One region of the Vogesella facilis genome, then DNA from elsewhere that is predicted to be linked to it. Evidence: predicted binding sites of a transcription regulator. Region 1 holds the regulator's gene; each other region holds the start of a gene.
The links. The regulator sigma-54, encoded in region 1, starts transcription at its own class of promoters, with help from an activator protein. The targets are predictions, from matches to a motif close to CTGGCACGCTTCATGCTT.
Positions count from the first base shown of each region.

Region 2: a site for sigma-54 is predicted at 958-975, ahead of ACFOLG_RS08880 (nitrate/nitrite transporter). Genes of this name have one in related genera too.
Region 3: a site for sigma-54 is predicted at 857-874, ahead of flgB (flagellar basal body rod protein FlgB). Genes of this name have one in related genera too.

Region 1 is NZ_JBHRXN010000032.1:210,819-213,079, reverse strand. Features, by position in the region: gene ACFOLG_RS14635 (PTS sugar transporter subunit IIA) at 1-60, opposite strand, end outside; gene hpf (ribosome hibernation-promoting factor, HPF/YfiA family) at 192-521, opposite strand; gene ACFOLG_RS14625 (RNA polymerase factor sigma-54) at 587-2,017, opposite strand; gene lptB (LPS export ABC transporter ATP-binding protein) at 2,024-2,261, opposite strand, start outside.
Region 2 is NZ_JBHRXN010000022.1:138,028-140,288, forward strand. Features, by position in the region: gene ACFOLG_RS08880 (nitrate/nitrite transporter) at 1-825, opposite strand, end outside; gene ACFOLG_RS08885 (cupredoxin domain-containing protein) at 1,162-1,485, shown strand; gene ACFOLG_RS08890 (FTR1 family iron permease) at 1,497-2,261, shown strand, end outside.
Region 3 is NZ_JBHRXN010000036.1:24,207-26,467, reverse strand. Features, by position in the region: gene tsaD (tRNA (adenosine(37)-N6)-threonylcarbamoyltransferase complex transferase subunit TsaD) at 1-182, opposite strand, end outside; gene ACFOLG_RS15420 (OsmC family protein) at 287-706, shown strand; gene flgB (flagellar basal body rod protein FlgB) at 920-1,315, shown strand; gene flgC (flagellar basal body rod protein FlgC) at 1,318-1,728, shown strand; gene ACFOLG_RS15405 (flagellar hook assembly protein FlgD) at 1,749-2,261, shown strand, end outside.

The sequences.
Region 1 (2,261 bases):
GGAGATCTCCAGGTCCGCCAGTACGTGCGACTGGGGAAGAATCTTGCCGATCAAGCTCATGATGTCTTTAGGGGCGGAAAAACGTCGGCCATTCTACGCTGAGTCCGCCGTTTTCCATAGCAACAGCGTATCCGAGAGCCAGCAAAAACGGGAGCCTGTGGCTCCCGTTGTTATTTGTGCTGGCGACTGGTTTACAGTGCCGCGTCGGCGGCGTCCGCCTGTGGCGCAATACTACGATGCTCCCCCTGTTTTTCCTTGAACTTCAGTACCTGACGGTCCAGCTTGTCCATCAGGGAATCAATGGCGGCGTACATGTCGGAATCGTTTGCCTCGACATGGATGTCCTTGCCGGCCAGATGCACATTGACCTCCGCTTTTTGTACCAGTTTATCCACGGACAGCGTCACGGTGATGCCGATCACGTTATCGACATGGCGGGTGATGCGTTCCAGTTTGCTCTCGATGAACTCGCGCAGGGACGGGGTAACTTCGAGGTGTAGACCGGTAATTTTGAGGTTCATACCCTGACTCCTTCTGTTAACGATACGGTCGGGCTGGCCGTACCGGGTTTTCGTCGCACTTTTCTTTAAAGTGCTTTGCGAAGGTTAACTGGCGGTATCTGCATAGCTTCACGATACTTGGCTACGGTGCGCCTGGCAACCTGTATGCCCTGTGCCGTGAGGCGGTCGGCGATGGCACTGTCGGATAGCGGTTTCTTGCTGTCTTCGCCGTCGATAATCTGGCGGATATGCGCCTTGATTGCCGTGGCGGAGCATTCGCCGCCGCTATCGGTTTCCAGCGCATTGCCGAAGAAATACTTGAGCTCGAACAGGCCTCGGCTGCACAGCAGGTATTTCTGGGTAGTGACCCTGGAAATTGTCGACTCATGCAGGCCCAGTTCATCCGCGATGTCACGCAGAATCAGGGACCGCATTGCCACTTCACCGTGTTCAAAGAACGCCTGTTGCCTGTCAACGATAGCTTCCGACACTTTCAGAATGGTGTCAAATCGCTGCTGGATGTTTTTCACCAGCCAGCGCGCCTCCTGCAATTGGCCGCTGAGATTATGGCTGCTGTCGCGTTGCTGCAGCATGCCGGCATACAGCTGGTTGACCTGCAGTTTCGGCAGTACCCCGCGGTTGAGCTGGGCGACCCAGCGGCCGCGGCGGCGTACGACGTGGATGTCCGGTACCACGTAGTGGGTCTCGCCCTGGTCGAAGCCGCTGGTCGGACGGGGCCGCAGGGTGGAAATCAGCTGGTGCGCGGCGCGCAGCTCGGCCTCGCCCACGTTCAGCAGCTTCTTCAGGCGCACGAAATCGCGGTTGCCCAGTAGGGCCAGGTGGTCGCGCACCAGGGTGAGCGCCAGCTCGCGCGACGGCGTGGCCGCCGGCAGTGCGGCCAACTGTCGTTGCAGGAACTCGGACAGGTGCAGGCTGCCGATGCCGACCGGTTCGAACTGCAGCAGCAGCTTGCGCAGGTATTCCAGCTCGTCGGTTTCGACCTCCAGCTCCAGCGGCAGGCTGGCGGCAAACTCGTCCAGCGGCGTGGTGAGATAGCCGTCTTCGTCCAGCTCTTCGATCAGCAGCGTCAGCAGCGCGCTGTCGCGGCGGCTCAGCGGCATTTCGCCGATCTGCGCCGCCAGGTGCTCGCGCAGGGTGGGGCGGCACGGGGTGTTGAGAATGGGGTCGAACTCGTCGTCGTCATCGCGGCTGCCACTGCCGGAACCGCTGCCGCTGCCCCAGTCGCCGAGCTCCATTTCGTCGCGCTCGCGCTCGCGTTCCTGCGGGGCTTCCTCGCGGACGTCACCGGGCGTCTCGCTGCTGCCGGGAGCCTCCATCGGCTCGTGCTCGGCCTGGCTGTCGCCGTCGGCGCGCTCCAGCAGCGGGTTTTCCAGCAGGTAGCGCTCCAGCTCGGTGGAGAGGTCGAGCGTGGACATTTGCAGCAGCTTGATCGACTGCTGCAATTGCGGGGTCAGGGTCAGGTGCTGGCTGACTTTGAGCTGCAGGGACTGTTTCATGCCGCTTTACAGGTGGAAGTGCTCGCCAAGGTACACCTGGCGCACCTGCTCGTTGCTGACCAGCTCGGCGGGCAGGCCGGAAGCCAGCACGCGCCCTTCGGAGATGATGTAGGCGCGGTCGCAGATGCGCAGGGTTTCGCGCACGTTGTGATCGGTGATCAGCACGCCGATGCCGCGTTCCTTGAGGAAGGAAATGATCTTCTGGATGTCGATCACCGCGATCGGGTCGACGCCGGCAAACGGT
Region 2 (2,261 bases), on a different contig from region 1:
GATGCCGCCGACACGGTCGGCCAGCGCGCCGCCCAGCGGGCGCATCAGCGAGCCGGCAAACACGCAGGCGGCGGTGTAGTAGCCGGCGGTAACGGCGCCCAGGCCGTACTGGTCATGGAAGTAGCCGGGCAAGGCGCTGGCCAGGCCGGCAAAGCCGCCGAAGGTCACGCAGTAGAAGAACATGAACCACCAGCTGTCCTTGTCGCCCAGCACGCGCAGGTAGTCGGCCATCGCCTTGGGGGCCGGGCGCTGCGGTGCGTTCTTGGCAAACAGGCAGAACAGCACGAACACCACGCCCAGCGGCAGGATTGCCATGCCGAACACGTTCTCCCAGCCGAAGGCCGCGGCCAAGCCCGGGGCCAGCAGCGCGGCGAACACCGTGCCGGAGTTGCCGGCGCCGGCGATACCCATCGCCTTGCCCTGGTGCTCCGGCGGATACCACTGCGACGCCAGCGGCAGCGCCACCGCGAAGGCCGCGCCGGCCACACCGAGGAACACGCCCAGCAGCAGCGCGTGTTCAAAGCTGTGAATGCCCAGCGCCCAGGCTGCGCCCAGCGCCGCCATCACCACCACCTGGCCGACGATGCCGGCGGTGCGCGCCGACAGCCGGTCCACCAGCAGCCCCATGCCAAAGCGCAGGATGGCACCGGCCAAAATCGGCGTCGCCACCATCAGGCCGCGCTGCTGCGCGGACAGTTGCAGGTCGGCGGCGATCTGGATCGCCAGCGGCCCGAGGATGTACCACACCATGAAACTGAGATCGAAATACAGAAACGCCATCAACAGCGTGGGGGTATGCCCTGCCTTCCAGAAGTCCTTGCTCATTTGTATTGCTCCCTTGCCAGTCGTCGCCACAAAACGCAAAAAAGGCCCGCGACGCAGCATGTGATGCTGCGCGGCGGACCTCGTTGTCCGGGCCCGGCGCCGCCATTGGCAGCCAGGTCTGTGCCAGCTACTGAGCAAGCGCCGTGCCTGCTGCAAAGCATCAAAAAGCGTTGTTTTGCCGGGTTTTTCGCCAGAATGTGGTGCACGGGCGCACCGAAGCGATACTTGCGGCGCCAGCTTGGGTTGTTTTGTAACAAAACGCTATCGAGAGTCATTCTTGTTATGGTGTGTACTACAATATGCACACAATCCAACACAGCAGAACCGGAGTAGACCATGCGCAAATTTGCCGCTGCCCTTGCCCTTGCCACCATCGCCCTGTCCGCCGCCGCGGCCGACAACGTGGTGAAGATCACCGCCAACGAAAACGGCTTCACCCCGGCGCAGCTGGAAGTGGTTGCCGGCCAGCCCTTCGTGATCGAAGTGCAGAACACCGGCAAGAAAGCCGTGGAGTTCGAAAGCCACCAACTGCACGTGGAGAAGGTAATCGCCGCCGGCAAGACCGCGCAGCTCAAGGTCAAGGCACTGAAGGCCGGCAGCTACAAGTTCTATGACGAGTTCAACGAAGACAAGGCCAAGGGCGTGGTTGTCGCCAAGTAAGCGGGCAGATCATGGGTAACGCACTCTTCATCGTCTGGCGGGAAACCGTCGAAGCCATGCTGGTAGTGGGCATCCTGCACAGCTGGCTGAAACAGCACGGCCACGGCACCGGCATGCGCTTCCTGTGGGGCGGCGTGGCAGTGGGCGTCGGGCTGGCCATTCTGCTGGCCTTCGCCATCGTCGGCATTGCCGACGTGCTGAGCGACACCGGACTGGAATACTTCCAGCTGGGCATGGTGGGTGTAGCCGCCCTGCTGATCGTGCAGATGGTGTTCTGGATGCGCGCCCATGGCCGCAAGCTCAAGCGCGAGCTGGAAAGCAGCCTGGCGCAGGCGCAGCAGCAGGCCAACTGGTGGGGCATGCTGGTGGTGGTGGCACTGGCCGTGGCGCGCGAAAGCTCGGAAGCGGTGGTGTTCCTCTACGGCCTGGGCACCGGCGAAGGCGGCAACCCGCTGTTCTGGCTGATGCTGCCGCTGGGCGTGGCGCTGGCCTGGGGCACGTTCTGGCTGCTGCAGCAGAGCAGCCGCATCCTGACCTGGCAGCGCTTCTTCCGCATCAGCGAAGTGTTGTTGCTACTGTTGGCCGCCTCGTTGCTGGTAACCGCCTGCGAACGGGCGATCAACCTCGACCTGCTGCCCACCCTGCTGGACCCGGTGTGGGACAGCAGCGCGCTGCTCAGCGACAACGGCAGCATCGGCGGCTTCCTCGCCACCTTCACCGGCTACCGCGCACAACCGGCGCTGAGCGTGGTGCTGGCCTACGGCGTGTTCTGGCTT
Region 3 (2,261 bases), on a different contig from region 1:
GCGTCGGTCAGCGGGCGGATGCGGCGGATATGGTCGCGGCTGGCCAGCTCCGGCACCACGCCGCCGTACTCGGCGTGCATCGCCATCTGGCTGTGCAGCTGGTCGGCGATCAGGCCGCGTTCGGTGTCGTACAGGGCGACGCCGGTTTCGTCGCAGGACGATTCAATACCAAGAACAAGCATTATCTGGCTTCAAAACTTATCAATCTTTTCATTTTACCGGTGATTCTTTGTCCGCCCAAATCGGCAATGTTAGGCTAGGCGCCTGTTTTGAGCGGAGAACAACAATGAAGGCCAGATTGAAGTGGGTGGACGGGGTGTGTTTCATGGGCGAAACCGGCAGCGGCCACGCGGTGGTGATGGATGGCGCGCCGGAAGGCGGCGGTCGCAACCTGGGCCCGCGGCCGATGGAACTGCTGCTGCTGGGTACCGCCGGCTGCACCAGTTATGACGTGATCAACATCCTGAAGAAGTCGCGCCAGGACGTGCGTGACTGCTGGGTGGAGATGGACGCCGAGCGCGCCGAGGTCGACCCCAAGGTGTTCACCCGCATTCACTTCCACTTCGTGGTGGTTGGCCGCAACCTGAAGCCGGAGGTGGTGGAGCGCGCCATCGCACTGTCGGCGGACAAATACTGTTCCGCCTCCATCATGCTGGGCAAGACCGCCGACATCACCCACGATTTCGAGATTCGCAGCGACGATTGATGCGGCCAACCTTGTCGCCAGTAATAACGCCACCGGCAAACGGTGGCGTTTTGCTTTTCCGGGCGGCAAATCTTGCCGCTTGCCGCCTTGCCGCCGCCGGCGCCTGTCGGCAGAGAGCTGATTTTCTTGAGGGTTAAGTGCCAAAAAATGTTGGCACGCATCGTGCTTTAACACCGCCATTCCACCGATCGGTGTCATGCCATGTTGAACAAGATGTCCCAGCAACTCGACTTTCTGCAGCACTCGCTCGATCTGCGAGCCAAGCGCGCGGAAGTGATTGCCGGCAATATCGCCAACGCGGACACCCCGGGCTACAAGGCGGTCGACTTCGACTTTGCCAAGGCGCTGCAGGCGCAGACCAGCCAGCAGAACGGCGGGCTGGGCATGGCACTGACCGACAGTCGCCATCTGGCCGGCCGCGGCAGCCAGGCCGGCGGCGGTGAGCTGCAGTACCGCAGCGCGGTGCAGCGCAGCATCGACGGCAACTCGGTGGATATGGATATCGAGCGCGCGGCGTACACCGACAACGCGCTCAAGTATCAAAGCACGCTGACTTTCCTCGGCCGCCGTATCAGCGGCCTGATGGATGCCATCAAGGGCGGCCAATAATCATGTCTCTGTCTAATGTCTTCAATATTGCCGGCTCGGCAATGACCGCGCAGTCGATGCGCCTGAACCTGGTGGCCAGCAATATCGCCAACGCCGAAAGCTCTACCAGCTCCACCGGCGAACCGTACCGTGCGCGCCATGCGGTATTTACCGCCACGCCGGTCAAGGCCGATGTGCCGCAGGTGGCCGGCGTGCGCGTTACCGCGGTGGCGGAAGACACCTCGCCGTTCCGCATGAAATACCAGCCGGGCCACCCGCTGGCGGACGAGAACGGCTACGTGAAGATGTCCAACGTGAACCTGGTGGAAGAAATGGCGGACATGATCTCCGCCTCGCGCTCCTACCAGACCAACGTCGAAATTGTGAATACCGCCAAGACCCTGCTGCAAAAGACCTTGCAGCTGGGGCAGTAAGCTGAAGTCGGGAGAGTGTGATGTCCACCATTGCTAATACCACCTACAACCAGACGCTACTGGATCAGATCAACGGCGCCAGCAGCCAGTCGGCCAATGCGGCCAACGTGACCTCCGCCGAGGAGATCCAGAACCGCTTCCTGAAGCTGCTGACCACGCAGATGAAGTCGCAGGATCCGCTCAACCCGATGGACAACAGCCAGATGACGACACAGATGTCGCAGATCAGCACCGTGTCCGGTCTGGAAAAGCTCAATTCGACGCTGAAAGTGATGATGGATTCGCAGCTGGCCAGCCAGTCGATGGCGGCGGTCAGTGTCATCGGCAAGAAGGTGCTGGCGGAGGGCAATGGCCTCAACCTGAAGGATGGCACCGCTCCCGGCCTGCTGAAGCTGTCGGCGCCGGCAGACAAGGTATCTGTCGATATCCGCGACAGCAACGGCAAGCTGGTGCGCTCGCTGGACCTTGCCGGTGGCGATGCCGGCATGCTCAGCTACAGCTGGGATGGCAAGGATATGAATGGCGCCACGCTG